Regions from separate parts of the Parashewanella spongiae genome, predicted to be linked through region 1. Evidence: predicted binding sites of a transcription regulator. Region 1 holds the regulator's gene; each other region holds the start of a gene.
The links. The regulator sigma-54, encoded in region 1, starts transcription at its own class of promoters, with help from an activator protein. The targets are predictions, from matches to a motif close to GTTGGCACGNNNNTNGNNT.

Region 1 (8,286 bases):
AAAAAAAGCTCAAACTGAGAAAAAACAATGACTCAGAAAACCTTAACAGCCAAACATCTCGCCAAAAGTTATAAAAATCGTCAAGTCGTTAAAGATGTCAGTTTAACGATTTCAACGGGTCAAATCGTTGGGTTACTCGGGCCCAATGGTGCAGGTAAAACCACCACTTTCTACATGGTTGTTGGTCTGGTAAAAAGCGATCTCGGTGAAATCCTGATCGATGATGACAATTTAACCCTTGACCCTATGCACCTACGCGCTCGCAAAGGCATAGGTTACTTACCGCAAGAGGCCAGTATTTTCAGAAAGTTGTCGGTATTTGATAACATCATGGCGGTATTGCAAACTCGTAAAGACTTAAGCGTCAACGAACGTTCAGAGCAACTTGAACACTTGCTCGAAGAATTCCACATTACTCACATTCGAGACAATCTAGGCATGTCATTGTCTGGTGGTGAACGCCGCCGTGTTGAAATTGCACGCGCTTTGGCGGCTAATCCTCAGTTCATTTTATTGGATGAACCATTTGCCGGTGTTGACCCTATTTCAGTGATTGATATCAAAAAAATTATCGAACAGTTGCGTGATCGCGGTTTGGGCGTATTAATCACTGATCACAATGTGCGGGAAACACTGGATGTTTGTGAACGTGCTTATATTGTCAGTCACGGTAACTTAATCGCCGAAGGCACGCCGGAAGAAATATTAGATAATCAGCAAGTCAGAGCAGTGTACTTAGGCGAACAATTCACGTTATAGTTAAGGCATGAAGCCAACGTTTTTTACGAAAAAATAACAATAAGGGAATAGCGGTAACATGAAAGCGTCACTCCAGCTCAAGTTGGGACAAAGTCTAACCATGACGCCTCAACTGCAACAAGCCATTCGCTTATTGCAGTTGTCGTCGTTAGAGTTGCAGCAAGAAATCCAACAAGCTCTTGAGTCAAACCCACTATTAGAACTCGATGAAGAACAATTTGGTGATACCGACACCAGTGAAAACCTTAATACAGATAGCCATGACACCAGCGAAGATTCTACTCCAGTAGAAACCGCTGCCGTTGACACCTCCGATGCCATGACTCAAGACTCAATGCCAGAAGAGCTGCCCGTCGACACCACGTGGGATGAAGTGTATACCGCTGCACCAAACTCAAGCTCTGGTGCTATGATTTCTGATGATGACACGCCATTTCATGGAGCAACCAGCCACGGTTTATTTGAACATTTAGAATGGCAAAAAAACCTCACACCTTTCACTGACATTGATGCTGCCATCGCCACTACCATTATCGAAGCCATTGACGAACGTGGTTACTTAACCCAAACCACCGAAGATATTCTTGAAGCAATGGGAGATCCAGAAGTAGAACTCGACGAGGTAGAAGCGGTATTAAAACGGGTTCAGCACTTCGATCCTATCGGTGTAGGCGCCAGAGACATCAGTGAATGTTTATCAATTCAGCTTTCTCATATTGATCCCGAAACACCATTACTAGAAGTCACAAAACAGTTAGCCCATGAATTTTTACCCTTGATTGCTACTCGTGACTTTCGAACTCTGATGAAAAAAACTAAGCTTAAAGAAGCTCAGCTAAAAGAGGCGATAGCACTTATTCAAACTTTAGACCCTAGACCGGGCTTATCCATTGGTCAAACGACGGATGATTATGTGATACCGGATGTATCAGTAACCAAAAAAAGTGGTCGCTGGCACGTAGAGCTTAACCCCAACAATATGCCAAAAGTAGGGGTTAACCAACAATATGCTGCGCTTGCTAAAACAAGTCGCGGCAATGCTGATGGACAGTTTTTACGTGGGCACCTGCAAGATGCAAAATGGTTTATAAAAAGTATAGAGAGTCGTAATGATACCTTATTAAAGGTATCCAATTGCATCGTTAAAAATCAGCAAGCTTTTCTTGAGCATGGCCCTGAAGCCATGAAAGCCATGATCCTCAATGACGTGGCAGAAGAAGTAGAAATGCATGAGTCGACGATATCTCGGGTAACGACACAAAAGTTCATGCATACCCCAAGAGGTGTTTTTGAGCTTAAGTACTTTTTCTCTAGCCATGTCGCGACCGACGATGGCGGTGAATGTTCATCAACGGCCATCAGGGCATTCATTAAAAAATTAGTTGCTGCTGAGAATCAAAAGAAGCCATTGAGCGATAATAAAATGGCGCAATTACTGGCAGAACAAGGAATTAATGTTGCAAGGCGCACAATAGCCAAATACCGAGAAGCAATGCTAATACCACCATCAAATCAGCGCAAGAGTTTGTAATGACTTAAAAAACACAAGCAGGAGGCAATGGATATGCAAATTAATATTACTGGGCAGGAACGTGAAGTCACTCAATCACTTAGAGAATACGTCAGCAATAAGTTTGCAAAACTTGAACGTCATAGTGAACAGATCAATAATGTGCGCGTTGTTTTAAACGTACAAAAAACCAATCAAACCGCTGAAGCAACCATTTTGCTCAGAGGAAAAGAAGTATATGCCAAATCACAACACGTTGAGATGTATGCGGCGATTGATACCTTACTTGATAAACTGGATAGACAAGTGATTAAACACAAACAAAAGCTGACTAACTATTGATGATGGAACTTAAAATCATCCTGAAACCAGAATGCACAACTTGTGCAACACCTGGTAGCAAAAAGAAAGTATTAGAGCTGATCAGCGATTTAATTGCCGCTCAGTACCCTGATTTATCAGGCCAAGAAATATTCGAAAGCCTATTGAGCCGAGAAAAAATGGGCAGTACAGGTATCGGTAATGGCATTGCAATACCACATGGTCGATTAGACAGTATTGATACTCCGATTGCCGCACTTATCAAATGTGAACAGCCAGTTCAATTTGAAGCCATTGATAAGCAACCCGTTGATATTTTGTTTGCTTTATTGGTGCCATCTGATCAATGCCAGCAGCATTTAACCACATTGTCAGCCGTTGCTGAAAAACTCAGTGACAAGCAAACCTTAAAACAGTTACGTCGTATCCACGATGAACAAGAACTCTACCAGGTGATAACGCAATGAAGCTGGTCATTGTTTCCGGTCGAAGTGGCTCAGGAAAATCCGTTGCTTTACGGGTCTTAGAGGACATGGGATATTATTGTGTCGACAATCTTCCCGTTCCTTTGCTCGGTGATTTAATTAATGAACTCAAACCCAGTAACGATTTCGTAGCCATCAGTGTTGATGTGCGAAACATGCCTGAGCAAGACAAAGTACTGTCACAGCAATTAGACCAATTATCTGAGCTAGAAATGACCAGTTTCTATCTCAGCTCAAGCGATGATATTTTGTTAAAACGTTACAGTGAAACTCGGCGCTTACACCCACTTTCGAAAAATGAAGTGACATTACCTCAAGCGATTCAGTTAGAGGGCGAGCTTCTCAGCCCTATGTCAAAATTAATGGATCACTTTATCGATACTTCTCAGCTCAATATCTATCAATTGAGTGATAAAGTCAGAGAGATCTTATTAGGCCGAGTCGAAAAAGAACTGGCCATTAATGTCGAATCTTTTGGCTTTAAACACGGTATGCCGACCGACGCCGACTTCATGTTTGATGTACGTTTTTTACCTAACCCCCATTGGGAAGCTGAATTACGCCCATTGACTGGATTGGACATGCCTGTTCAAGAGTTTTTTCAATGTCAGCCACTCGTCAGCAAATTTGTCTGGCAAATAGCCAACTTACTTGATACTTGGCTTCCACACCTTGAACGCAATAACCGCAGCTATTTGACAATTGCTATCGGCTGTACAGGAGGTCAACATCGCTCCGTTTATGTCACCGAACAATTAGTTAAATACCTACAATCCAGTAAACATAATGTCAAAGCTCATCATAGGGAACTGGATAATGGCACAGCTTGAGCGTCAAGTAACGATCTGCAATAAACTTGGTTTACATGCCAGAGCAGCCACGAAACTTGCGGTATTGGCCGCTGAGTTTGATGCCAATGTTACGCTCAAACAAGGTGATAAAACCGCTTCAGCATCCAGTGTACTTGGCTTGTTGATGCTAGAAACCGGCATGGGGAAAACCATCACAGTAATTGCAGAAGGTAAAGATGCAAAAGCGGCATTAGCTTCGGTTTGTCAATTGATCAATGATTGCTTTGATGAAGCCAGTTAATCACTATTTCCATAACCTGCCTTGGAGTTAATTTAACCTTCTCGATTCAATTAAATCTCGTAAAAAACGCAAAATTTGATTTATCAGTTAAAATTACCCATAGCATAAAAGCATCAGGAGTAGCGCTTTATGACAGATAAAATGATAGGATAAATCAGCCAAGAAGGAGACGACACATGCCAGTAGAAGCACTCGATAACGAACTCACTGAGCAACGCCTCTTTCAACTTAACGAAGCATTAAATAGTGGGATGTTTGTCCACGTCAGACACATGCTACATGATATGCCAGCCTCTGATGTCGCTTTGATCCTTGAGTCATCCCCCCCAAAAACCCGTGAAGTATTGTGGCAATTAATCGAGCACAACCAAGCTGGTAGCATCCTTGAGGAGTTAGGTGAGGAGCTAAAAGACTCGTTTATCATGAATATGTCTCCAGAGCGTGTTGCTAAAGCAACCGCAGGAATGGATACGGACGATCTCGCTTACGTACTTAGAAGCCTGCCAGACAGCATTTATCAACAAGTTCTACAATCTATGAGTAGCCAAGATCGACTTAGAGTCGAACACGCACTCTCATACCCAGAAGACACCGCTGGCAGTATCATGAATAACGATACCGTCACGATCCGCCCTGATGTAACCATTGACGTGATTCTCAGGTACCTTCGAAGTCGTGGTAGCCTACCTGAAGCCACAGATACCCTTTATGTGGTTGATCGAAAAGACGCGTTCTTGGGTGGCATCGCCCTTTCTGATTTACTGACTTGCGATCCTAACCTTTCGGTTAAAGCGGTTATGAACCTCGATCTCGAAGGTATTCCTGTCATGATGGAAGACACCGATGTCGCGCAATTATTTGAACGACACGATTGGATTTCAGCGCCTGTAATTTCCGATAACGGCAAGCTCCTTGGTCGTATCACCATTGATGACGTTGTTGACATCATTCGTGAAGACGCCGAGCATTCCATGATGGGAATGGCCGGCATGGAAGATGATGCCGACACCTTCGGCCCTGTACTAAAAAGTAGTTTTCGGCGTTCAATGTGGCTTATTATCAATCTTTTTTCGGCATTTTTAGCGGCTTCTGTCAGCAACATGTTTGAAGGCACCATCGAAGAATTTGCCACTTTAGCAATTTTAATGACCATTGTCCCCAGTATGGGAGGCGTCGCAGGGAACCAAACTCTTGCCCTTGTAATTAGAGGGATTGCCCTCGGTCATATAGGTAAGAGTAACTCCCGCTGGCTAATAGGCAAAGAGCTAGCCATTGGCTTTCTTAACGGCGTTTTTTGGGCTGCTATTGTTTTTGGATCTGTTTGGATGTGGCGAGGTGACATATTACTTGCGAGCTTGATTGCCGGCGCGATGTTAATCAACATGACCGTAGCAGGTTTATCCGGTGCAGTGATTCCTATTGTGCTCAAAAAATTCAATATCGATCCCGCATTAGCCGGTGGCATGCTACTCACCACAGTTACGGATGTGATTGGATTATTTTCGTTTCTAGGGCTAGCCACCTTATTTCTAATGCAATAAGGTTCACACTAACAATTCTAAGTTACTGCAGTTCCTCTAGGTATAATGGCCTAAATTCATAAATTGAACTCTTCACATAAGTATCTGAATATGATTCAAGATCGCGATATGAAAGGTTATGGTGCCACCAGCATAGATCCCAAGTGGCCTAACAAGGCTAAGCTTGCTGTGCAATTTGTGATTAACTACGAAGAAGGTGGTGAAAACTGCATACTCAATGGTGACAAGGCGTCAGAAGCCTTTTTATCTGAAATCGTAAACGCACAACCAATTATTGGTATGCGAAACATGAACATGGAATCACTTTATGAGTATGGGAGTCGAGCAGGGTTCTGGCGCCTTCTCCGTATTTTCACTCAACATCAATTACCCGCCACAGTGTTTGCCGTCACAACAGCACTGCAAAAAAACCACGACGTGATAGAGGCCATGCAGAAAGCCAACTGGGAAATTGCTTGCCATGGATTAAAATGGGTTGATTATCAATTTATGGATAAAGCCACTGAACGTGAACACATCACACAAGCCCTAAATGGACACCGAAAGCTAACGGGTGTATTTCCTCAAGGTTGGTACACTGGCCGCATAAGCCCAAATACTCGAAGTTTGGTTCTTGAGCAAACTGATTTGGCTTATGACTCTGACTCCTATGCCGATGATTTGCCATACTGGTGCTACGATTATGACAAACCACACTTGATAATTCCCTATACTCTAGATACGAACGACATGCGATTTTGCACTTCTCAAGGGTTCAATTGTGGCGATCAGTTTTTTTTCTATCTTAAAGATGCCTTCGATCAACTCTATTCTGAAGCTCTAGCTAATCCTAAAGCCGCCAAGTTGCTTAACATTGGCTTACATTGCCGGATCACTGGACGTCCAGCGAGAACAGCATCATTAGCTCGATTTATCAATTATATCAATCAGTATCAAGATATTTGGGTAACCCGAAGAATTGACATCGCAGAGCATTGGAAAAAACACCACCCCCCTATGCTTTTGAAGGCTTAGTTGATAACCATTTGTAGCACGCACTGGCTAACATAGCACCGAAAATCCCACTGAAGTTCGACAAATCAACCATCAAACCATGCCACTGGGATTTTTCAGCAAACTCAGGTAACAGCACAAATAAAATGCTGATCAAGGCCGCTATAGACAAAGATAATATTGCCGTTCGATTAAACCCATGAAAATACCAGTACTTTCCGTCTTGTTCGCAATGATACAGTTCAGCTATAACAATACGTTGTTTTTTTATCAAATAGAAATCAGTGATAACAATGCCCAAAACCGGCCCCATAAAGGCGGCAAGTAAATCTATCGTGTAATGAATAATTTGTGGATTATTAAATAGATTCCAAGGAGTGACACATGCTGATAATAAAGCAGTGATCATTCCAGCTGTTTTTAAATTTAATCGGTTTGGCTGTAAATTAGAAAAGTCAAAAGCACTTGAAACAAAATTGGCCACGATATTAATTCCTAAGGTGGCCGTTATAAAGGTCAAAGCACCAAAAAGCACAGCAGTAAAAGAATCGATACGTGCCACGGTTTCCAATGGATCAAGAATTAATTGCCCAAATACCGGTATTGTCCCAGCTGTGATAACCACTGTTATGACGGAAAAAAACACAAAATTGACCAAAATACCCAGCAAATTGCCTTTTAATATGTCACGAAAACTAGTGGCATACCGAGCAAAATCGCCAAAATTAAGGATAACTGGCAAAAAATAAGACACGACGAGAGATACGGATATGACTAATTGCCAACATTGCTGACCTGCCGACAAATTTTTGGATGCTAAGTTAAAATCAATATTCTCCCAACCTGCTTGTGTCACTATCCAGTACACTAGTAATAGCATTACGGCGTAAACCGCAGGTCCAGCAAAATCCACGAAGCGCTTAATGGTTTCAATACCACGCCAAAATAAAATCATTTGCAGTAACCAAATAACGATAAAACACATCCAACCTAGCGAATGTAAACCAGCAAACAAAGTTCCTTCAGTATATTTCGATAATTGAGGTGCAACATGCAATAACATGATTTGTAGTGACACGGACGCTAAATAGGTTTGAATTCCGTACCACACAGTAGCCACAATGCCTCTGATCATTGCGGGAATATTGGCGCCTAGCACTCCGAATGCCAATCGGCAAACTACAGGAAACGGTATACCAGATTTTTGACTGGGTTTCGCCATCAAGTTAGTGAGCTTCATCACCACCACTACACTGGTTATTAAGCCAACAAATACCAGCCATGGCTCCATACCCAATGTAAAAAGGCTGGCCGCAAAGATATAACCGCCAACACTGTGAATATCAGCCATCCAAAAAGCAAAAATATTGTACCAATTCCACGATTGGCGCTGTTTCCCTGATATCGGAGCCAAATCTTCATTATAGAGCCGTGGGTCATACTGAACATTAGATGGCATAGGAGGCACTCTTTGGCGTTAAAAAATTAAACAGATTTATTCTCGGGATAATTCAAAGGATAGCTGATTGGCTACCGCTTATCGCTTTAATTGATGTTGAACCTAAATAAATCGGTTAAATACAAA
Region 2 (8,286 bases), 1.4 Mb from region 1:
CTCTGAGCTGGGAATTTAATTACTGTAATTGGTATTACTTACACTGCGCCGCAAGTTGATTCAACATCGTGGCGCAATCATTAAAACTGATCGCATCGCGCATGCCTTGTCTCAAAAAAGCATTCATGGCAGGTTGTAACCGAATCGCATTATCTAATTGAGGATCACTACCTTGGGTATAAGCGCCAATTGATATCAAATCACGATTTTGCTGATAATGAGAATACATTTGTTTCACTTTACGCGTGCTATCAAGATGCTGTTCATCAACAACCATAGGTGCGACACGACTGATACTCGCTTCAATATCAATTGCAGGGTAATGCCCTGAATCAGCGAGTGTGCGAGATAATACGATATGACCATCTAAAATGGCTCGTGAAGCGTCTGCAATAGGATCTTGTTGATCATCACCTTCTGTTAGCACGGTATAAAATGCTGTGATTGACCCTTGGTTTACACTGCCATTTCCGGCTCGCTCAACCAACTTAGGCAGTTTCGCAAATACTGAAGGCGGATAGCCTTTAGTAGCGGGCGGCTCTCCTACCGCTAAAGCAATTTCACGTTGAGCTTGGGCATACCTTGTTAAACTATCCATTAATAATAAAACGTTGTAGCCAAGATCACGAAAATACTCGGCGATTCTGGTGGATGTTTCACAGGCTCGTAAACGCACAAGTGGAGATGTATCAGCTGGCGCGGCAACAACAACGGCACGTGCGCGACCTTCTGGCCCTAATATTTCTTCGATAAACTCTTTTACTTCTCGGCCACGTTCGCCAACTAACCCAACGACAATAATGTCTGCGGTTGTGCCGCGAGTCATCATCCCTAACAGCACACTCTTACCGACACCGGAGCCAGCAAATAACCCCATCCGCTGCCCTTTTCCGACAGTAAGCATGGCGTTAATTGCACGTACACCAACATCGAGAGGTTCTTCGATTGCTTTACGGGATAGTGGATTTATTGCAGGGCTATGAGCCGAAGCTTGTTCAGTTGAATTTAATGCACCTAACCCGTCAATGGGTTGACCGCTGCCATCCAATACTCGGCCTAATAGTGACAATCCTACATTCAGATTGGCTTTAGCGCCTAAGGGAACAACTCTCGCACCAGGTAATACTCCGCGCAACTCATCAACAGGCATCAAATAAAGGAGCTCGTTTTCAAATCCAATAACTTCGGCTGTAAGCTCGCCTTCCATTGTTTCTATTGAGCACAAGCTGCCAACGGGTGCTGTGCAACCACTTGCTTCCAGCGTTAGCCCGACAACTCTAACTAATTGCCCACTCGCGACAGCACGAAAAGGAGTAACACGTTTTTGATGCGCTTCTAATTTATTAAGAAGGTTCTGAGGACGACTGTTCATCATTTGACTCCAACAGACCTTGATCTTGTGATTGCAGCTTCGACGCTTTTTCAATCTCGTCAGACAGAGCCGTTTGCAGCTGCTTTTCAAGTTGATGCTGCTGTTCAAGTAAAGCGGCTAACACCGCTTCACTTCGACTCGCTAAGCGCATATCAACATTTGAACGTTGGCTTGAAACAAAGCAATCACCGGCTTGCAAAGATGGGTCTGATTCAATAATCCATTGATTACGCTCTAACTGAGCCGCTGAATAAGCTTGTTCAACTAAGTTGGCATCATCTGGGTGCAGACGGATCACAACTTCTTGTTTTTTGACAGGCAAAGCTTCAACACCTTGTCGAAGCACACTTAAAATATGCTCAGGATGAGTTTTAATCTCACTGCCTACAATAGCCTTAGCTAAGTTGGTTGACAGTGCAAGTAGACATGCTTCGACTTGGGTATCAATCACCGATAACGGCTGCTCAATTTGAGTGACAATTTTTTCCAGCTTTGTTAACAAATCAGCTGAGTCTGCTAACCCTTGCTCCAAGCCTTGTTGTTTACCTTGCTCAAAGCCTTCTTCATGACCCTGTGCTAAGCCATCTAACCGACCTTTTTCTAGACCTTCATTCTTACCTTGTTCGAACCCTTGCTCACGAGCTTCTGCTTCGGCTTCTTTCTGAAGGTGTTCAATGTCCGCGAGGGTTGGTGGCGCAATATACTCATCATGTTCAGTTTCTTGCTCTGAAGATGAGTAGCGACCAAATAAATTTGCGTCAACATTCGTGGTTTGCGTTACATCAGGTAATTGCCATTGCTGGAATTCATTATTGGCTGCTGCACTGTCATTTAAATCAATAGATTCAGGCTCAACACTAGAGGAACTCATCACCGCCTCCACCGCCGCTTAACATTAGCTCACCACTCTCACTCAATCTTCGAGCTATGGATAATATTTCTTTTTGGGCAACCTCAACTTCGCTGATCCGTATCGGCCCCATAGCTTCTAAGTCATCATTTAACAATTCTGCTGCACGTTTGGACATGTTCCCAAGCAGTTTATTTTTAAGGGCATCGTCCGCACCTTTTAGCGCTTTCATTAGCACATCTTGTTGAATTTCACGCAATAAGGCTTGAATGCCTCGGTCGTCAACATCAATGAGGTTTTCAAACACAAACATAAGATCTTGAATTTGCTGAGCCATTTCTTCATCAGATTCACGCAATGTCTCCATTAAGTGACTCTCGACACCTGTATCCAAGAAGTTCATGATATTTGCTGCCGCTTTCAAGCCACCCATTTTGGCAGCTTGTGCACCACCTTGACCCGCGAACTGTTTTTCCATGATGTCATTTAATTCTTGTAATGCAGCAGGTTGCACTTCTTCAAGATTAGCAATACGCATCATTAAATCTAAACGTGTATTTTCAGGGAACTGTGCAAAAATTTCAGCGGCTTGATCCGGCTCAAGGTAAGATAATACAATCGTTTGAATTTGCGGATGTTCGTTTTGAATGATTGTTGCAACTTGTCTTGCATCCATCCATTTTAATGAATCAAGACCTTTCGAGCCTCCGCCAGCTACAATTTGCTCGATCAAGTTGCCAGCTTTGTCTTCACCTAATGCTGCGGTTAGGGCTTTACGGACAAAATCTTCACTATTAAAGCCAATCGCAGAAAACTTTTGGATTTCGTCCAAAAATAGTTTATGCACACCAATGACTTTTTCTTGGCCGTAATCTTGGGTAGAGGCCATTGCCATACCCAATTGTTGTACCTGTTTTGGCTCTAAATGGCGCAAAACAGAAGCGGCATCCGCTTCGCTTAAGCTCAACAACAAGATTGCGGCTTTTTCTACACCTGTAATATTACTCACTACAGCCGTAGAGACTTGGGTTGGGTCATCACTACTAATATCAGGCATCTTCTTGCAACCAGCTCTTAATTACTTGAGTTGAAAGCTCGGGCTCGTTGGCCACAAGCGCGCGAATCGCTTTGATCATATCATCATCTTTATGCAAATCGGGTATAAGAATTGAGCCATCATCAGCATAACTGTACTCTGAGTCCGATTTATTTAGCATCCCCAAGGTATCTACGGCATATTGATCTTCAATTTCTGCTAATTCGTTACCAGTGCTGCTTTCATCATTCGCTTTATCGCCATCTGGTTGAACCATTCGCTTAAACATTGGGCGAATGACCGTCACTATTAACACAATGACAACTAATGCACCCAAAGCGAGTTTGACCGTTCGCATAAACCATGGTTGCTCCCAAATTTCTGGTTTAGGTGCGCTTTCTACCAATTGATCCATAAATGGCACACTGACAACTTCTAGCACATCACCTCTAGCAGCATTAAAACCAACTGCGCCCTCAAGTAAACGGCGAATATTAGCAATTTCTTGATCATTACGAGACACGCGATCAACTTGGCCATTTTCATCGGCTACACCAGATTTAAAATTAACAGCAACAGAAACAGAGACACGATTTACAGTACCTACTTGTTGGCGAGTGTGGCTTACTGTCGTGTCTAATTCGAAATTGCGAGTGGCCTCGCGGTGCAAAGAGCCTGACGCTCCAGTTTCACTTGCCGCTGCATTTGTGGCATCTTGAGGGATATCTGATGCCGCAGGAGGCTGATTAGTCAACGCCCCCGGGATACCTCCAATCCCACCACCTTTTGAGTTCGTTTCTAACGTTTGCTCACTTCGCACAGCATTTTGATCTGGACTAAAACGTTTTGTTGTTTTTTCAACTGCAGTAAAGTCCATAGAAACATCAACTTGAGATGAAAAGTTTTCAGGACCTAGTATCGGAATAAGAATTGACTGGATTTTATTGCGGTATTCATTTTCTTTTGCCTGAGCAATTTCGATTTCTCGGCGTGCTCTGGAGGAAGCACCATCTTGACTGCCAGAATTAAGTAATCGACCCGACGAATCTGTCACGGTTACACGACTTGGGTCCATTCCTTGAACCGCAGAAGCCACAATATCAACGATTGAATCGATTTCTTCTTGCCCCAAACCACTTCGGCGAGTAGTGATCACCACTGTTGCACTTGGCTTAGAAGCACTTCGTGCGAATACGTTTTCTTTTGGCAGAGCTAAAATTACTTTTGCACGACTCACGCGCTTGAGTTCTTCAATAGCTCTCGCTAAATTCATCTCTTGGCTGTGCTTTAATCGTGCTTGCTCCATCCTTTGGCTAACGCCAAAACCACTGTCTTTACTCAAATAGTCATCATTTTTACTGCTACTTTCAACACCGGCGCGGCTTAACAATAATTTGACTTCTTGATACTTATTTTCAGGGACTAAAACAACATCAACTTCTATTTTTCGATCGATTTTATTCTTATCAAGTACATCAAGTACTTGGATCATCTCTTGGGTATCCATTTTCCCAAGAGGGCGATACTCAGGTTCTTGTGCTATTAAGATCACAAACACCGCAAGTGCAAGACATACAGCTAATGCCAGGATCATTGTCACTTGGCGAAGTGCGTTTGAACTACCAAGCCCGCCTAACATTCCTGATTTGTGTTCTTGCGCTGCGCCATCAACGCTTCCATTTGCATCTGAAGACGTATTTCCGCTTAGTGCTAATTCTGTGCTCACGATAACTACCTGTTCGCCAATTTAACTTACGGATTAAACCGTCATATTCATTATTTCTTTGTACGCATCGACCAGTTTATTTCTCACTTGGACTGTGGCTTCAAAAGCAACACTCGCTTTTTCTCTTGCAATCACAGTATCAGAAAGTGTGACACTGGTATCACCCATTTCCAAACGTGTTGCTAAATTGGCAGAGTTAGATTGTAGCTGATTGATATTTCCCATTGCCATCGACAATAACTCACTAAAGTCACTCCCTGAAGTGTTATTTACTTCACGAATTAATCCTGCACTTTGTAGATTAGCGGACGGAGTAATCTCTCCCTTGATGGACTGCATTTCTTGCAATAACTCATTAGCATTGATTTGCATACTCGTCTCCCTGCGACTTATTTTTGACGATAACCACTGTCAACAAACTAAGCATTAAGTGTGCCAAAAAAACAATCATTAGGATCTGTTGATCTTTCGTGACTGTTTTTGCAGCGATAAATTGGTTATTTTATGCAAGGTAGAGTTTGTGAGGTTTGGTTATTATCGACATACAAAACTGTCGTTACTTCGTTTCCAAATAAGAAAATGATAACGCAGCACCTTTGATTTAGAAAGAGCGACCAATATACGCCCTCTCTTTTTTCGATGCTTTTGAGCATTCACTGCTCTGTGTTGTGACCAGCTCACTTAGATGGCTAAGCATCACTGCTCACACCTTGAACAGATAAACCTAAATAAATCGGTTGGGAGCGTTCATATACGCAGAAAAAATTACTGATAGCAAGTCATGAATAGCAGCAAGTAGTGGTTCTACTTGCAAAATTTATAACGCAGCTAGCGGTGATTTTGGCAAGTATATGAATGTTCAGCACTCACCTGATTGGTGAATTAGGGTTGTTTAGTTTTGTATTTAACTTCAATAGATTAAAGCTAAATTGTGCGTTCAACCGATTTATTTAGGATAAATGCTCAAATAGCACAAAATTTAATCCTGAAAGGTCAACAGACCCTAGTCTTATGAATAACGAGCATAGATCAAATCATGAACAAATCATCATTAAGATTTAACTTTAAGGAAATTATAAAAAAACAATTATCTTATAAAATTAACCTAAGCAAATGAAAGCCCCCGCGAAGGCTGGAAACCAAGTAACGACAGTTTGTATGTCGGTAGTGTAGCGCCTTTTTCTTGTTTAGAAAAAGTCTCTGGGTACCAGCCTACGCTGGTATGGCAAATCACAGATCTCACTGATTAGTTCGCCCCAAAGGGCGGGGAACTAAACCCAAAGAGATTAAACATTAAGGTGAACAATATGGCTGTAAATAACAATTTTTTAGCTCTAGTAACTTACAACTTTGAAAACGGTGATATTGACATTTCAGAAGGCAGTGAGTCTACCGCTAAAAGAATTAGTGATGCTGTTTCTCAAGGTGAGCCTTTAAAAGTCACCATAATGCGCCAACAATACTCTAACTCAGAGCAAAATCATGCTGTTGAAACAACCTTTAACTTAACTTTGAAAAATGGGAAGTTTGTTGAAGACTCATCAATCATGACGAAAGCGGCTCAAACACTAGAAAAGCTACTCCTTAATCAGAGTTATAATGCCAGCATAATCAGTGCCTTTCTTTCTAAAATAAATGAAGGAAAAAAATCTGACTTAAGTAGTTTTGCAGATAGTGAGTGGGTTATTACACAAAAAGGTGAAGATAAAAGCCACCCAAGCGAAACAAAACAAGCTTCAGCTCAAGCCAGCATTTCGTCGCAAGATGTTACGCCTATACTTGCCACACCAAAAGCGACTAATCACGAAAGTTATAGCAGTTATGAGAACGTTACAAAACTAGAAAGTATTAAGCAATTCATACAACCTATACCCGACACAGTCATAATTTTTGATTTAGACGACACATTAATTAGTGACGATGTAAAAGCGGAATATCAAACTAAATCAAAATTAACGCTAGAAGATGCATTAGTTGCTACCCACAAAACAACCACTATCCCAAATATACCGATGTATTTGGCTGAACTTAGAGCCAAATTACCTGATGGTGGTAAAATTGTTTTAATGACCAATTCGCTTGAATCTAGTATGAATCGAAAATTGCAAGCAATAGGATTAGAAAAGAAACTTTTTGACTTTATTGATACTAAAGATGAGGTTCTAGCCCGTACTCAAACTGAAAAAGCAACAAACAAAGGTTTGAGACTCGAAAACTTGTGTCAAAAGCACGGCCTTAAACCCAAACAAATTTGCATTGTCGATGACGAGAAACAACATTTAGATTCAGTTCGTAAATCGAGCCAAAAACTTAAAGTTCCAACGTTTGTTTCAGTCCAATATAGCGGTGCTTGCCTAATGCAACATCGTGCAGCGGCAATCACTCACTGCTACGATGATAGAATGGTAGGAAAATCATTAGATTACTATCTAAATTGGAACTACACAAAATCAGATTATAGTCGAGATGTTAAAGCTCAAAAAGATCAATATGACTCGGCAATATACTAGGGTCTGTTGATCTTTCGTGATTGTTTTTGCAGCGATAAATTGGTTATTTTACGCAAGGCAGAGTTTGTGAGGTTTGGTTATTATCGACATACAAAACTGTCGTTACTTCGTTTCCAAATAAGAAAACGATAACGCAGCACCTTTTATTTAGAAAAAGCGACCAATTTACGCTCTCTCTTTTTTCGATGCTTTTGAGCATTCACTGTTCTGTCTTGTGACCCGCTCACTTAGATGGCTAAGCATCACTACTCACGCCTTGAACCTAAAAACATTAGTTGAACGCTGAGTATATGAGTAACTGTTTGAGTCAATAAGATGACTTTATCATCATGGCTTTCACCCAATGAGTGAAGTGCTCTACGCTCACAAGCTTGCTAAAATGACTGATATCTGCGTTGTAACTTTTGCAAGTAGAATAACTACTTGCTGCAAGCTACGCCTTACTATCAGCCATTTTTTCTATGCTTGAGAACGCAGTCAACTGATGTTTCTAGGTTGAACAGAAAAATGCTCAAATAGCACAAAATTTAACCCTGAAAGATCAACAGACCTTAAGGATTGCATTCACTATGCTGGGATTTCTATCCCAGCATCTCTCATTTTAGCCATTTTATATCTAAGCGTTCTCGCACTAATACCCAGTTTTTCCGCAACCATTTTTCGGCTACCGTCACATTGATTTAATGTTTCTAATATAATCAAATGCTCTTGGGCTTGTAGCTCACCACCGAGACCTTCTTGCTGGGGTGCATTAACGACTTGTTCCGAACCACTGTTTGTCGATACATCCGC
Region 3 (8,286 bases), 1.4 Mb from region 1:
AACGCACCAATAAGAGAGAGGAATAAAAAAGCTAACTATTTAATAAAACAGGCTGTTAGCTCTTTTTCTGGTAATAGATCCCAGGGTTACAACGTATCATGTCAAATTCATCACTGAGTCCAGTAATTGACTCTGAAGCACCTAAAAAGAGAATACCTTTAGGGTTAAGTGCGGCAGCATATTGCCGTAGTATTTTTGCTTTTGCCTCAGGAGAGAAATAGATCAACACATTGCGACAAAAAATAATGTCAAACTTTCCTAACAAATTGTAACTATCAAGCAAATTATGAGACCGAAAACTCACCAGAGAGCGTACATTTTGTTTAACCTTCATATTTCCTGACGGAAGAGGATCAAAAAACTGACGCTTACGTTCTTCGGACAATCCTCGAGCTAATGCTAAGCTGTCGTACTCAGCTTCTTGGCAACGCTCTAACATCGTTTTCGATAAATCGGTAGCAAGAATTGAAATATTTTTGTTAAGATTCACTGGGTTGTGTTGTCGATGCTCTAAGATACTCATCGCAATCGAATACGGTTCTTGCCCTGACGAACAAGCTGCCGACCATATTTTAATTGGTTTATTCTGTTCACAAAGCTTTGGGAGAATTTTTTTACTTAGTAACTCAAACGGGTATCGATCTCTAAACCATAAAGTTTCATTGGTCGTCATCGCATCAACCGCTTCTATACGCAATTGGCGCTCAACAGGCTCCATAGAACGCTGGACGACATGTGAGATGGAAGGCAAATTGAACTTTCCCATCAAAGGTGCAAGTCGACTACGAACTAAATACTGTTTATTATCACCGAGAACAATACCACTTTGTTGTTCAAGGAAGTTTTTAAACTTTTGATATTCTTCTTCTGCTAGCGTTCGATTCGGCACCGTTTCATCCTACTTATATTAAAACAAGCATCAGCTCTTGGTTGGGGTAATCCATTACAAAAACTGAAGCGCTGGCGTTATACCTTAATACTTACATTTGTTCAACAAGAGCATTAACTCTAGTCTAACATTTGCGCCTATGCGAGATGTTTATAAGCTCAATTGTTTATTTACAGCTGTTGCTAATTCATCTGGACTAAATTTCGCAATAAAATCATTCGCCCCAACCTTTTCAACCATAGCCTGATTGAATACACCACTTAAAGATGTATGTAATACCACTTTAATATTTTTTAACTTAGGATCATCACGAATTTCAGCCGTTAATGTATATCCATCCATTTCTGGCATCTCAATATCTGAAATAATAAGCGGGATCTCATAAGACAAATCATCTGTATTTTCAGCCGCTTCTTTTAAAATCTGTAGCGCTTCTTTACCGTCTTTAGCGGTATCGATATTCAAGTTAAGATCACTCAAAGATCTTACTATTTGTTTTCGGGCAACAGACGAATCGTCGATTACAAGAACATTATACTGTTTATCGCGGTCAAGTGTTAAAGCATCTGAGGCTTCTTTACTGAGAGACGTTTTAACAGGTGAAATTTCATCAAGGATTTTTTCAACATCTAAAATTTCTATCAACTCATCTTCAACTTCTGCAACTGCGGTTAAATAAGAGTTACGCCCTGCACCTACTGGAGGAGGTAAAATAGATTCCCAGTTCATATTAATAATGCGTTCAACTGATTGAACTAAAAAGCCCTGAACACTTCGATTGTATTCAGATATAATAATAAAACTGGATGAAATATCTTGAATTGGCTGACCACCGGTTGCTGCACTCAAGTCTATCACTGATATTGTCGTACCTCGGATATGTGCAACACCACGAACAAAAGGATTTAATTTAGGTAAAGTCGTCAATGGAGGGCATTGTAAGACTTCTTTTACTTTGAAAACATTGATACCAAATCTTTGTTTTCCATCAAAACGAAAAAGTAACAACTCTAAGCGATTTTGCCCTACAAGCTGGGTACGCTTATTAACGGATTCAAGAATGCTCGACATAATCCAACCTACTTTTTTAACAGAAACATAAAGTGTAATTTCACATTATAATACCATTTATTAACATTCTTAGGCATAACCTTTGGATATTAAAGCGCTGGCCAACATCTTCGACTAATAACGTCAGTATCCTTAAGAGATTTCTGACTGATTTGTTAACCGAATATTATACACGAATTAAAGTATAGGCTTGTTTTTATAGAACGACAGAGATCCAAGTTAATGAAACTAAAAATTATATTTCTGCTCATCATTTTTACATTTTCATCATCGGCGATGAGCACATATTTCATACCCAACGCTAAAGAAATTGCACAGATTGCCGAGCAAGCTGTAAAAGAAAAAATGAGCACACTTCCTAATGCAAAGGTCGATTTACATATTCAACGTTTTGATAAACGATTCATTTCCCCTAAATGTAGTGCTCCTATAACTTCACAGATAACAGCAGAAAAAATTAAACGACACAATACCGTTAAACTCAGCTGTGAAAGAGCCGATCAAGATTTTCTATGGACAATTTATTTGTCGGTAAATGTCACTATCAGTTATCAAGTCGTCGTGGCAAGCAAAACCATTATGGCTGGCGAACGAATTGAAACATCGAATACGACTTTGGAGTTTGTCAATGAAACCAGTCTTCGAGGTGGGCAATTTCAATCTCTTGAAAGCGTAATGGGAACTCGTACAAAGCGTCGTTCTATGAAAGGCGCGGCCATTTTAAAGCAAAATATTTGTTACGTATGTAAAGGCGACGACGTTGCCATTTACGCCAAGTCAAAAAACTTACATATAAAAACCAGCGGTGAAGCTCTCAAAGACGGAAATTTACAAGATTTAATACGAGTTAAAAACTTAAATTCAAACAAAATCATAGAAGCACGTGTGATAGGGATTGGCGAAGTTGAAGTCAGGATGTAAAATAAACTAAAGCTATAATTTTTATTGCCGATACACTATATAGAAAAATGATCTTTTGATGCTGGGGCACACTATGGATATCGAAACAAGCAAGTTTAATAGCAACATTAACTCAAGGATGAAGGCTCAACAAACGGCAAACCAAACGCCTAAAACTGAGACGAGTTCTTCTCAAAGCAGTGAAGCAGCCAAATCACCAAAAGGCGATTCAGTCGTTATTACGGCTCAGGCTCAACAGCTACAAAAAATGCAAACAAAGCTGACACTAATGAGCGATATCGATCAAAAGAAAGTCTCAGAGATTAAACAAGCTATTTCTGAAGGCAAATATAAAGTTGACCCGCAAAAGCTCGCAGAAAACATCGCAAGTTTTGAAACAGAGCTCAATGATCTGTATAACGATCAACAAAACGCTACAGTGAAGTAATATAAATATGGTTGAAGTTGCTAAAATACTTGAGCACCAGCTCAGTTTATTAAGCCATTTAAAAAGTGTCATTAGTGATGAAAATGAAGCGTTAACATCTCAAAACGCCGAAAAGCTCTTAAATCTCGCTAAAGAAAAGTCAGATTGTTTGATCAAGCTTCAACAAAATGATTCTCAACTTGCTTCCCCAGAGCACGTTGAGTTTTTTACTAGCTCAAAAGAATATTCGGATAAAGCCATTCTAGCAAAAGCAATGTTAAAAGAGTGCCAAGATTTAAATGAACAGAATGCCAGCCTTATCGAACATAGCATTGCCAGCTTAAACCGTTTGTCCCAAGCCCTTCAAGCCAGTCGAAATACCTTCTCATTAACCTATGATGACAAAGGCAAGACTTCTACGATTTCAACCTTAGGAAACAAGCTAGAAGCATAAACAAATCAATTGGTTATGAAAAACGCAAAAAATAAACTTTCGCATTTTTGTATGCTTTCAACTAATAGTATTTAAACTTTAGATAAATCGGTTGGGAGTGTTCAGATAGCAAGGCATGAATAGCAGCAAGTAGTGGTTACCGATATACAAAACTGTCGTTAGGAACTGTCCCTAAATAACTTCCCGATTTGTTACTGCTTAAAATTGCCAGTATCAAGGCGCGAAGAATGAAGTTTAGTTATTCTAAATGAAAAATGAGTAACGCAGAGAGTGGCAATTTTAAGCGTAACCCTTTGGGCTGTGTTTATTTTTGGCTTCTACTGTGTTGTCGAAAGCTTATGTAGAGTAACTACACCACACTTTCTTCGCCTTGTATAAGCTCAAAAATAAACGACAGCAAAACAGGGAAGTTATTTTGGGACAGTTCCTTACTTCGTTTCTACTTGCAAAACTTATAACGCAGCTAGCGGTGATTTTGGCAAGTATATGTATGTTCAGCACTCACCTGACCAGTGAATCAGGGTTGTTTAATTTTGTATTTAACTTCAATGAATTAAAGTTAAATTGTGCGTTCAACCGATTTGTTTAGGTTAAAAGTAGGTTACTCTTTTGACCTTTCGGCTGGGATTCTGCTGCTCATACAACTGCCAGACTTGTTGATAATCAAGCTCAAGTTCTGTCACATAAAAATCACCAGAAAGATAAGTTTTGATGACTTTCGCGCCACGTATTACGCCTGAAACCGAAGCCTTTACCTTATCATTTTTCAACATCCAATCGTTAACACTCGATTCAGCAGTGATCTTTTGACCGTAAACCTGTTCGGCTAATTCACGATAGGCCGCAACTTTTGAAGCTTGAATGGCCATTAACACTTTTTTTGAATGAGACTTTGCAGGTTGTTCATCTAAAGGGGCATACCCAATAGCGGTAAGTGTTGGAAATGATTTAGGCTGTTCATTTTCCCACTGCACGTATCTATCGCGCTGAGCACACCCTACAGAAGCGATGATTAAAAGAAATGGAATCAAAAGTTTCATTGCTTTACTCCTACTTGTTGAACATTCTCATGGCCTCTTTGCGGGTAACGATAAATATTACCATCTCTCACTACTACTTTTTCAGATAGTGCTAAATACTCTGCCAGCATTTTGGCAGGTGTACGACTCTGTACCGCTGATAACACATGATTATCGGTAAGATTAACGATTCGGCTATTAATGATAATTCCGCGAGTATCCATATCAATACTTGAAACGACAATATGTTCAACATTTTGATCTTGAGGTAGCAGCTTCCAATCGCGAGATAAAATAAAGTCGCCAGTTGAAGTGACTCTAAGGGCTTCAGCTACATTTACATCAATGACTTGATAACCATGCATTTTAAAACCAGCAATCAAGCCCTGCTGCAATTGACTCGACAGTGAGGTTGTAGAAGTAAAATCGTTTGATAAAACTGGCGTTGCGATAACGACTGGAGTATCAATCGCAAACAAATCACTTTGCTCAATGAGATTCGTTGCAATTTCTTGAGTTAATTTATGGATTACAACAACAGGTTTATGTTTTGAATTTTGCATAGACTCAACAAACTGATAGTCACGACCTTTATTTGCAGCACAACCACACATGGCACCAATCAACAAAAGTAAAGCTAGCCTTCTCATATGATACTCCATCCCACAATTTTGGACTTTAATGCCAAAACTCGTTGAACTTAATTTTATGCTGGTAATCCAATTCCGACTTCCCAACTCAATATTGTTTTATCGACCTACAACTTAAAGTCTTTACTACTTTAATTAGGTCAAAATTAAATTATTGGAATAAACTTTGCTTAAAATTATATCATTTACATTTTGTCAATCACATGACGTGAGCATTAAAGGCCGTAATTCTATGCGTTCAATAACCAATAACTTGTTTATCATTTGCATGAGTTTTGCAGTGTTCTCCTACGACACTCAAGCCGAATGGCTAACCGTCAGTGGTGAAGCGCTTATAATGAATAACGAAGTGAACTCTGCTCGAAATGAAGCGATTAACAATGCATTAAAATCTGCAAGCTTTTATCATGGTATTCAAATAAACAGCACTCAAGAATTTCAAAATGGCAAATTACTCTCTGATAACATCACGTTAGAGAATCCCCCTAATTCACAGAAGTTCGAATTCGTCAGTGAACAAATTAGAAATAATATTATCCACGTTGAAATTAGAATTGACACAGACGTTCATAACAAAAATACTGATCAACTTAGTTCTGGAAAGTCTATAGTATTTATCCCTCAAGCCACTGTTAAGGACAGAACGCAATTAAGATATGGACAACTATATGGTTTCGAAGAAGCAATTTCGGAGCAAATAGGTCGTTCATTGACAAAACATTCTCAGCTTACACTCGCCAATGTTCATGCAACGGAACGATTGGATCATCAACAAAACACCTTTAACAATACAAATGAGCTTCCTAAATGGATTAGTTTAAAAACCGATAGTCAATACATACTTACACCTACTGTTCTAAATATTGCCCCTGAAACCGCTAAAACTGGTCCACTCGGTTTTTGGAAAGTATCTCAGTCCAGACAATTCCGAATTCGTTTTTCACTCTATCATGGCATTAGTGGTGAAAACATTTGGAATCGAGTGTATTCAACCTCTGCAGATTGGGATTTTAAACCTCATGAAATTATCTCACCTTTTTCAGATGAGTTTTGGAATTCAGAATACGGAGAAGAAATAGAACACACTCTAGAAAAGGCAAGCCATGAGATGGATGAAGCGCTTAAAGAACGTCCATTAATGGGACAAATAATCTCTATCGACAACTACCAAATGATCATCAACCTCGGACGAAAGCATGGAATGGTAGTAGGAGATACGCTAAAAATAGTGCTGAAGAATGATCTCCCCGATAGATTGAATGTCAGTAGGATCATTGCAATAAAAAGTAAAGCTTCTGTTCATGTCACACAGTTAACTGAATCTACCGCTGTGGTTCGTTGGAGTAACCCTAAAATCCTTGAAAACATACAAATTGACGATATAGTGCTTAAGATTTAATCAAACAAAACCAATATTTACTTAAGGCTTTCAATAGCAAACAAAACAAGTATAATTTTGCTTGTTTCCATCCTCCCTATAGTTCAACTGGATAGAACTGCCGCCTCCTAAGCGGCCGATCGGGGTTCGAGTCCCTGTGGGGAGACCAAAAACACCTTTTATAGCTTATTTTTCAACAGGTTAATTTTTTAGTTAAATTTTGTGCCAAGTATGTGCCAAGTTGAAACAGGCCTTTTTACCCTTATTTTCGTTTTTTTCGTCGCCTTTGCTTATCAATATTCAACTACCGACTGCTTCACTAATCCCACTAACTTACATTTGTCATCGAGTGTGATTATTGGGTATTGAGGATTAAAAGATTTCAAATATCGGTTCTGACCTTCAATGATGAGCTGCTTAAAAATAGCTTGTTCTGCACCGGGTAAAACGGCAATGACTAGATCACCAGACTTAAATAAGCTTTCAACTTGGGGCTGAACAATAATGATTGCCCCTTCAGGAATATTTCGACTTCCAGAGCCTTCCATTCCATCACCATGAACACGAAGCACAAAACCTTTCTCATCGGTTAAATCTGCGGTAACTCGCCAGTATTCACCCAACTCACTTGAATCAAAAGTTAAATAAAACTCATCCCAACAAATAGCCTGCTTCCAACTGACTTCAGGAATTCGTCTTATTTGGTCTTTTAACTCTTTCCTTTGAACAAAAGGCTCCCCAACTCCTGTAGACAACCAATTGGAATCAACTCCAAGTTCATCACACATAGGCAAAAGAAAGGTCGAGTTTTTAGTTTGCCCTCTGCAGACCCGACTTATTGCCTGTTGCTTTACACCAAGCCGTTGCGCAAGCTCCGTTTGCGTGATGCCCGAAGTTTTAAGTACATATTCCAAGCGTTCTGAAAGTTTGTTCATAGCAAAATCATATAAATAAGTACGATATTGAACAAGGATACACTTGCCTTGAAACAATAATAAGAGTAGAAAACCTAATTACACATTAATGTGTATTAGTTTAAATATACCTTTATTCACCAAAATTAAGCCACAAATCGCTTATAAAATGATGTTTTCGGCCAATTAAAGAGGTGCATTATGCGAGACTATGGAAAAGTATTCTCTCGATATTGGCGAAATAATGACATTTTACACACATCTGATGCAGATAAGCTACTTGGAACTTACTTACTGACTTCATCACACACCAACTTGATCGGCTGTAGTCATTTACCAATAGGTTATGTTATTGCAGATCTTGGTTGGGATGAGCAAAAGATATTATCGCTTTTCGAGCAACAAGTTAAACGTGATTTTATTACTCGATGTACCGTTACCAATTGGCTGCTGATCAACAATTATCTTAATTACAACCCAATTCAGAACCAAAATCAGGGCATTGCCGCTTACCGATTACTACTTGATATTCCAGATGAGTTTTGCGGCAAGATAAGATTGCTGAAGAATTTAAAAGCCTTTCA
Region 4 (8,286 bases), 2.6 Mb from region 1:
AGCTGATCAATCAAATGACGTCGAATGTCGCTAATGGAGACTTGAGTCAGAACTTAATGATCAACAGTAATGATGAGTTTAATGAAATCGCCAATGCATTTAACCAAATGCTCGCAAGTATTCGACATTTGATTAGTGAAGTGCAGAAACTCAGTCAAGATGTTGTTACCGCGAGTGAGCAAGTGCAACAAGTGACGGCAGACGTTGAGCAAAACTTGCATGCTCAACAAGAGGATACACATCAAGTCGCATCAGCAATTAGCCAGCTTGTTTCATCTGTTGAAGCTGTAGGTAGAAATACTGAACAAGCTACAGATATTACAGCATCAGCTCAGGAGGATGTTGAACAAGGGCAAGAGGTTATTTTACGCACAGTCGATGGTATTAATCTTATTGCTAAAGAGGTGAGCTTAGGCGCAGAAGCCATTAATCAGCTGGCTCAACATGCAGATGATATTGGAAAAGTCGTTGATGTGATTCATGGGATTGCTGAGCAAACCAACTTATTAGCATTAAATGCCGCCATTGAAGCCGCAAGAGCTGGAGAGCAAGGGCGAGGTTTTGCTGTTGTTGCCGATGAAGTGAGAACGCTAGCGAGTAGAACCGCAGCATCTACCGATGAGATCCGTCGTATGATCGAATTAGTACAATCCGCGACATCTAAAGCGGTCGAAACAATGGAGTCAGGATCACAACGAGCGAATCAAGGCGTAGAGCATGCAAACGAAGTAAGCATTAGCATTGATAATGTTACAAAACGTGTGCAAGAGGTTGTTGTGCTAAGTCAACAAATTGCAGAGGTTGTGGCTGAGCAAAGATCGGCTACAGGGCAAGTTGATGAGAAAACACATGCCATTGAACGTGGTGCTACGGGGTCATTATCTTCCGCTCAAAGTGCAAGTGAAATAGGCAAAGTGCTTGCGCAAGATGCTAAAAAGCTTGCCGCTCAGATAAGTGACTTTAGGATTTAAAAATTGAGGATGGTGGTACACCAGTGCTTTTACTGGTGTACATGGTGTGAATGTTACTGTCTAGCAAGACGCAAATTGATACTAGGCTGTTCAAAATCACTTCTGAAAGGATTAATATCTAAACCGCCTCTGCGAGTATATCGGGCATAAACGGTTAATTTACTGCAATGACAATACTTCTTTAGATCGACGAAAATACGTTCAACGCATTGCTCATGAAATTCGTTATGCTGCCTAAATGATATTAAGTACCTAAGGAGTTTTTCTCGATTTATTTTAGGGCCTTGATAGCGGATCATGACGCTGCCCCAATCTGGCTGAGAAGTAATTAAACAATTAGATTTCAGTAAGTTTGAGTTGAGTGTTTCAGCCACGATTTGCTTATCATCCGTGCCATCGACTAGATAATCAGGGTTAAAGCTATAGTCATTTACTTCGATATCTAAATTGTCAATACAAGTACCAGGGAACTCAATAACCCGCTGAGTTGAAAAATGCTTAGGTTCAATAATATTAACGGTAACAGCGCCATTGGAACAAAGAGATAAATCTTGTTTCAACATTTGCTGAAGCTGTTCAACTGAATCAAATTTTGTCTGATTAAAGCTATTTAGATAGAGCTTAAAGGATTTTGATTCAATTAAGTTCTCTGAGGTATGACTTAGTTGAACTTCAACAATAGCAACCATCGGTTTGCCTTTCGAATTCAGCCATGACAGTTCATACCCTGTCCAAATATCAAAGCCATGAAAAGGAAGCGTGGAAGTTAAAGAAATCGCATCTCGGTTTAGCTTTCGTGGCACGCCTTGCAATAGGTTTGGATTGTAGACCTCATCATAACCAGTTGCTTTACCTAACGTCAACTCCGCCAATGCTTCTGCTTCGTTATAGGGATCGTGATTTTGTGTCATCAATACGGTTTCCGTGTCAAAATATACCCACATTATACCGATTTTTGGAACGTTCTTAAGTGTCTTGTCTCTCTGTATTAGAAGATTTTATAAATAAATATCACTTGGCTTATTCAGATTCTACCAATAATTCACCCACATTTTATCCGTTAGGTGAAGTATCAGACTGTATTATCGATAAATATGAAGGTGATGTAGAAGCTGTTGTTCACTGGAAACCGTTTAAACGTAAAGTATATGGTACTTTTGAAAATATCGAAACAGCGCTAGAAATCACTTTATTTCCTGATGTTGATCCGTATTTTGGTCATTATTTTTCTGGGCCAATGACATTTGATTCACCGTGGGGCGCGGGTGAGTTGCTTCAATCGTGGAACCAAGATGATTTTGAGAGACTTCAGAAAAATATTGTGGGTCATCTGATGATGAAGCAAAAGCTGAAGCAGCCGCTAACATGGTTTGTCGGTGTGATGGATGAAGCGGATAAAATGATCACCGTAAATAACGAAAATGGTAGTGTTTGGCTAGAAGTTGCAGGAGAGACACAAAGTACTCAATTAGCTGGTTCTTTGAGTGACTTTATTAAAGCACTCAAACCAAAAGTGTTGCCAGCCACTAAACCTAAGTTCGATGACAATGTGTCCATCGAACATCCCGGCATAATTTCAAACTTAAGGCGAATGTGGGATAATTTATTTTCTAGAAAATGAATGAAACTGAATAATCTGAGCTTTTGTAATGAAATCAATCATAGAGCTCAGGTTACATAATCCCAAGAAATATTAGAAACGATTCGACATGGCTCACAGCGGAAGTGAAACAAGTCGAGAAGCGGTTCATCTAATAACCATTCCTTGTTACCACATTTGGGACAAGGGCGATTTCTTTCTTGCTCGAGACTGTCGCCTCCAACTTGATATAAATAGTAATAAGTTGGAATGTTAGTAAGGTACTCGACTCGACCTCGAATATCCCAACCTCTTCTAAATAAATCACTATTGCAATCACTGATTTCATTTAAAGTCGCAAACTCGGCTTTTGTGGCGGCCGCCATCTGTATTTCATCACAAGCCTGCCATTCTGTCTGCCAACGGATCATTTGTTTATGATCACCGTTAAACGTGGCTGGAATACGATACAAAGGAATAGGTTGTAACGTGTCGCCACTGCGAAGTGGTGAACACATGTGAACATAACTGGTATAAAGCAGCTGCCAACTGGGTGTTTCATCAGTAGAGGTTTCTGAGTTAATATCCTGACCGATAAACTTTTCACGAGGAGCTAAAATTTTAGCTTCAGTGAGTTTAGCTAATGCGACCTTAACCCATGGACTGTTGAATCGACTACTAAGGCTTGATTTTTCTGGAGTGAGTATTCGACAGCGAAACTCACCATCATTGAAGGCAACGGCAAACTCTCGACCCAGTATTTGACCATTGGCACGCAGTGCTTCGAGTAAATTATTAATCGCTTTTTCTGCAGCTGTAATTGTGGTGTCATCAAAACACTCAAAACGTAATTCTGAAACGTACATTATTGATACTTTTTCTCTTGTTCAACTTCAAGTTTTTCTATTCGTTTTTCAAGCTCAGTATTAATAGCAATAAGCTGCTCGACTTGGGATGTTAGTTTTTGTAACTCAAGGTTTGTATCGCGCGATCCGGTACTCAGTTTATTGGTCGTAGTAAAAGTAGTTGGTTGAGATCCAATGTGTTGAGCCAAAGAAACTCTTTCATCAGCACTCATTGATTTAAAACGCTGCAAACCTTGGATAAGAGTTGGCATCGGAACACTTGAACCTAATCGGGACTTTAATAATGCAATGGTGGGGGTTTTATTTTGCCCTGAAATAATGCATGCCGCGTTAATAACTTGGTCTATTGCGCACATTTTTAGTGATGTTCCTTAATAAATTAGGCGAAAATTATTATTCGAATGAATATGAGAATTATTATTTCCCATTAAATCAATTGGTTATTCTTTGGCATGTTTCGTGCTTTAAAGCAATTCGACAAAATAACACATGGGAAGTTAATAATGAAAACAAAATTTATTGCGATGACGGTTTTGACAATGGCAACAATTGGGTTGAGTGGGTGTGTCATTAATGTCGGAGAGGGAGAATATGATAAAAATAGTATTCATCCGAAAGGCTGGGAATACGCCCAAAAACAAAATCGCCAACATATTGAAGAACTGACTCTGGGAATGAGTAAAGAGCGAGTGTTGAGCTTAATGGGTAGACCTGACATCAATGAAGCCTTTTTAACAACTAAAAACGAAGGTGAAGAAGGGCAAGAAGTGCAAGTGTTGTTCTATCGTACACAACATAATTCAGGTGACGGAAAAACCACCAAAGATGAATGCACGCCGCTTGTTATAAAAAATGGAAAATTAGTGGGCTGGGGCGAAAAAGCATACCGTTACGTCCATTAATATCAAGTGACTTTTCTTATTTCAAGAGAGAGCTTTCAAGAAAGAGCTTTCTCTCTTGAATAATTTTTTGCTTTGTTTTTAAACAATTGAATCAATTTTTTCATTCCCCTCTTGAAAATTCATTTTATCCACCCCATCTATTTGTTAACGATTTAGTTAGACGCGATCATTTAAGGTCGCATGCCAAGTAGAAAGGATAATTTCATGTCACAACAAGAAACTCATGGTTTTCAAACCGAAGTTAAACAATTACTTCATTTGATGATTCACTCTTTGTATTCGAATAAAGAAATTTTCTTGCGTGAGCTTGTCTCAAACGCTGCCGATGCCGCCGATAAACTGCGTTATAACGCACTGACGAATGATGCTTTGTATGAAGGCGACGGTGACCTAAGAGTTCGCATTTCAGCTGACAAAGAAAAAGGCACAGTGACAATTGCCGACAACGGTATAGGTATGACTCGCGATGGTGTTATTGAACATTTGGGTACGATCGCTAAATCAGGCACGGCTGACTTTTTTAAAAGTCTTTCCGGTGACGAGTCAAAAGACTCACAGCTGATTGGTCAGTTTGGCGTCGGTTTCTATTCTTCATTTATCGTTGCTAAAAAAGTAGAAGTGAAGACACGTGCAGCAGGCCACAATGCAGATGAAGGTGTTCACTGGGTATCAGAAGGTGAAGGCGAGTTCACTGTTGATAATATCAACATCGAAAACCGTGGTACTGAAATTATTCTGCATTTGCGTGACGATGAAAAAGAGTTCGCTGATGATTTCCGTCTACGCTCAATTATCACTAAATACTCGGATCACATTTCAGTCCCTGTAGAAATGTTTGAAGCAGGTACACCAGAAAGCGAAGGCGAAGACGGCGAGAAAATACCAGCAACAGAAGGTAGCTGGAAATCAATGAACAAAGCAACGGCGCTTTGGACTCGCAGTAAGTCAGACATTACTGATGAAGAATATAATGAATTCTATAAGCATATTTCAAACGATTATGCTGATCCATTATTAAAAGCACACAACCGTGTTGAAGGTAAGCAAGAGTACACCAGCTTATTATATATTCCAGCTAAAGCACCTTGGGATATGTTTAACCGTGATGCTAAGCAAGGTCTTAAATTATTTGTTCAACGCGTATTCGTAATGGATGATGCTGAGCAATTCATGCCTTCATACTTGCGTTTTGTAAAAGGTTTGATTGACTCAAATGACTTACCGCTAAACGTGTCTCGTGAAATCTTACAAGACAATAAAGTCACCACAGCATTACGCTCAGGTGTTACTAAGCGTGTATTAGGTATGCTTGAAAAGCTGGCTAAGAATGACGAAGAAAAATATCAAACATTCTGGGCCGAATTTGGTCAAGTGTTAAAAGAAGGCCCAGCTGAAGATTTTGCAAACCGTGAAAAAATTGCAGGTCTGTTACGCTTTGCTTCTACTCATACTGATTCTGCAGCACCAACGGTTTCTTTAGACGCTTACCTTGAGCGTATGAAAGAAGGTCAAGACAAGATTTATTACATTGTTGCAGACAGCTATGAAGCCGCGGCAAATAGCCCACACATTGAATTGTTACGCAAAAAAGGCATCGAAGTGTTATTGATGTCAGAGCGTATCGATGAGTGGTTAGTGAATCACTTAACTGAGTTTAAAGAGAAGAAACTGCATTCTGTGACCCGTGGTGATCTTGAACTTGGTGAGCTTGAAGACAAAGAAGAGAAAGAAGAAGCAGAAAAGCTTGCTTCAGAATCTGAAAGCTTAGTAAAACGCATTAAAGATGCTTTAGGCGATAAAGTTAGCGATGTTAAAGTGACAACACGTCTAACCGATACACCAGCCTGTGTAGTAACAGGTGAAGGTGATATGTCGACACAGATGATTAAGCTAATGGAAGCTGCCGGTCAAACGGTTCCTGAATCGAAACCACTGTTCGAAGTAAATCCTAACCACCCTCTAATGACGCGTTTAGATACCGAACAAGATGAACAGCTGTTTGCAGATTGGAGTAACTTGATGTTACAACAAGCTCAACTTTCAGAGAAAGGAAGTCTGGCCGATCCGTCAAGCTTTATTAAGTTGATGAACCAAATGCTAATGGCCAAGTAAAAGTCTTTTAATGGTAATGGCGGGGTTATCCCGCCATTTTTATATGGGATATTAGAATGACTAATGTTTTGGATCTAACGAAAGAAAACATTCAACAAGTTGTTGATGCTTCTATGGATCATATTGTTGTACTGACGTTTGCATCACAACAAATGCCAGAGAGCGCAGCATTTACTGGACAATTAGAACAGCTTGCTGCAAAAAATAGCGATCGTTTTATTTTGGCAAAAGTAGACTGTGACTCTCAAGTTGAAATCGCTCAATACTTTCAAATTCAAAGTGTTCCTACCACGCTAATATTAAGTAAAGGTCAACCAGTAGATGGTTTCTCGGATGTAAAGCCAGAAGCTGAAGTGTTGGCTCTTTTAGAAAAACATCTTCCAGCGGCTTGGGAGTTACAGCTTAAGCAAGCTCAAGTTATTTTAGCTAATGAACAACGCACTGCAGATGATTTAGTTAAAGCATCGGAACTGTTGACTCTTGCGCATCGTGAATCACCAGTGGCAGAAGTCACAACCGCTTTGGCTGACGTGAGTCTAATGCTTAATGATGTCACTCGAGCAGAAGCACTGCTTAAAACAATAGGTTTAGCTGATCAAGATAGCTATTATCAAAGTTTAATGGCAAAGCTGGCGCTAGCTAAAGATGCTTCTGACACGCCAGAAATTAGATCGCTTCAAAGTCAATTTGATGCTGCCCCTGATGATTTACAGGTGTTGATTGATTTAGCAAAAGCCATGCATCAAGTACAACGTAATGAAGAAGCATTGGAGTTATTGTTTACGGTTTTGAGTAAAGATCTGTCAGCACTAGATGGTGAAGTTAAAAAAGCGTTTATGGAAATTCTTACAGCGCTTGGCCAAAGCAATTCATTAACGAACCAATATCGACGCCGTCTATACACGCTTTTGTATTAGGTGTTTTTAAAGGATTGCATCAAAGATCACATTATTTTGGTAAATTGAGCTTTAATTAATCATTAAGATAAAGTTAGTTCTTTTCATTTCGGGTATCTAACTTAATGAATATGCATGAAGCAAGTACTTTCATTAATTACGGGTATATGCGAAGATCTGCTTCTAACAAGAAAATCAATGCGAAAGAGGACTCTTGAAATGCGCATTATTCTATTGGGCGCGCCAGGTGCCGGTAAAGGTACTCAGGCTCAGTTCATCATGGAACGTTATGGTATCCCACAAATCTCGACTGGAGACATGCTTCGTGCGGCTGTAAAAGCAGGCACTCCTCTTGGTATCGAAGCTAAGAAAGTGATGGATGCTGGTCAATTAGTCTCTGATGAACTTATCATCGGGCTGGTTAAAGAACGCATTGCTCAAGACGATTGTGTAAAGGGTTTCTTACTTGACGGCTTCCCACGTACAATCCCTCAAGCCGACGCTATGACTGAAAATGGTATTGATGTCGATTATGTCATTGAAATTGATGTACCAGATGAAGAAATTGTTAAACGTATGAGTGGTCGTCGTGTACATCCCGGTTCTGGTCGTGTGTATCATGTGGTTTATAATCCACCAAAAGAAGATGGTAAAGACGATATAACTGGTGAAGAACTTGCCATTCGCCCAGATGATGAAGAAACAACTGTACGTAAGCGTTTGGATATTTACCACGAGCAAACTAAACCATTAGTCGATTTCTATGGCAAAGTTGCGGCGGCGGGTAACACTGAGTATCACAAGTTTGATGGCACTAAAGCCGTTTCTGTTGTCAGCGAAGAGCTAGCGTCCATTTTAAAATAATTTGAGTACTTTTAAAAAACCTGCCGATGTGCAGGTTTTTTTATGCCCGTAAAAAGTTCAATTTGCAGTAATACCAATTACAGTAATTATTCTCTC

Region 2: a site for sigma-54 is predicted at 5,406-5,424, ahead of fliE (flagellar hook-basal body complex protein FliE). Genes of this name have one in related genera too.
Region 3: a site for sigma-54 is predicted at 5,564-5,582, ahead of E2I05_RS14480 (flagellar assembly protein T N-terminal domain-containing protein). Genes of this name have one in related genera too.
Region 4: a site for sigma-54 is predicted at 3,863-3,881, ahead of E2I05_RS08085 (DUF3192 domain-containing protein). Genes of this name have one in related genera too.

What each region holds. Positions count from the first base shown of each region.
Region 1 is NZ_CP037952.1:5,045,692-5,053,977, forward strand. Features, by position in the region: gene lptA (lipopolysaccharide transport periplasmic protein LptA) at 1-31, shown strand, start outside; gene lptB (LPS export ABC transporter ATP-binding protein) at 28-759, shown strand; gene E2I05_RS19985 (RNA polymerase factor sigma-54) at 818-2,290, shown strand; gene hpf (ribosome hibernation-promoting factor, HPF/YfiA family) at 2,324-2,611, shown strand; gene ptsN (PTS IIA-like nitrogen regulatory protein PtsN) at 2,614-3,057, shown strand; gene rapZ (RNase adapter RapZ) at 3,054-3,905, shown strand; gene E2I05_RS20005 (HPr family phosphocarrier protein) at 3,892-4,167, shown strand; gene mgtE (magnesium transporter) at 4,344-5,708, shown strand; gene puuE (allantoinase PuuE) at 5,799-6,722, shown strand; gene E2I05_RS20020 (NCS1 family nucleobase:cation symporter-1) at 6,703-8,160, opposite strand.
Region 2 is NZ_CP037952.1:3,630,235-3,638,520, forward strand. Features, by position in the region: gene fliI (flagellar protein export ATPase FliI) at 35-1,372, opposite strand; gene E2I05_RS14300 (flagellar assembly protein FliH) at 1,344-2,243, opposite strand; gene fliG (flagellar motor switch protein FliG) at 2,230-3,279, opposite strand; gene fliF (flagellar basal-body MS-ring/collar protein FliF) at 3,272-4,984, opposite strand; gene fliE (flagellar hook-basal body complex protein FliE) at 5,018-5,356, opposite strand; gene E2I05_RS14320 (HAD family hydrolase) at 6,292-7,494, shown strand; gene E2I05_RS14325 (sigma-54-dependent transcriptional regulator) at 8,062-8,286, opposite strand, start outside.
Region 3 is NZ_CP037952.1:3,664,935-3,673,220, forward strand. Features, by position in the region: gene E2I05_RS14445 (CheR family methyltransferase) at 56-889, opposite strand; gene E2I05_RS14450 (chemotaxis protein CheV) at 1,040-1,960, opposite strand; gene flgA (flagellar basal body P-ring formation chaperone FlgA) at 2,183-2,881, shown strand; gene flgM (flagellar biosynthesis anti-sigma factor FlgM) at 2,955-3,308, shown strand; gene E2I05_RS14465 (flagella synthesis protein FlgN) at 3,316-3,741, shown strand; gene E2I05_RS14470 (LPP20 family lipoprotein) at 4,332-4,781, opposite strand; gene E2I05_RS14475 (FlgO family outer membrane protein) at 4,778-5,410, opposite strand; gene E2I05_RS14480 (flagellar assembly protein T N-terminal domain-containing protein) at 5,643-6,809, shown strand; tRNA gene E2I05_RS14485 (tRNA-Arg) at 6,882-6,957, shown strand; gene E2I05_RS14490 (LexA family protein) at 7,082-7,723, opposite strand; gene E2I05_RS14495 (hypothetical protein) at 7,904-8,286, shown strand, end outside.
Region 4 is NZ_CP037952.1:2,127,598-2,135,883, forward strand. Features, by position in the region: gene E2I05_RS08060 (methyl-accepting chemotaxis protein) at 1-971, shown strand, start outside; gene queF (NADPH-dependent 7-cyano-7-deazaguanine reductase QueF) at 1,025-1,882, opposite strand; gene syd (SecY-interacting protein) at 1,942-2,592, shown strand; gene E2I05_RS08075 (Zn-ribbon-containing protein) at 2,640-3,416, opposite strand; gene E2I05_RS08080 (hypothetical protein) at 3,416-3,772, opposite strand; gene E2I05_RS08085 (DUF3192 domain-containing protein) at 3,920-4,318, shown strand; gene htpG (molecular chaperone HtpG) at 4,523-6,430, shown strand; gene E2I05_RS08095 (tetratricopeptide repeat protein) at 6,487-7,347, shown strand; gene adk (adenylate kinase) at 7,546-8,190, shown strand.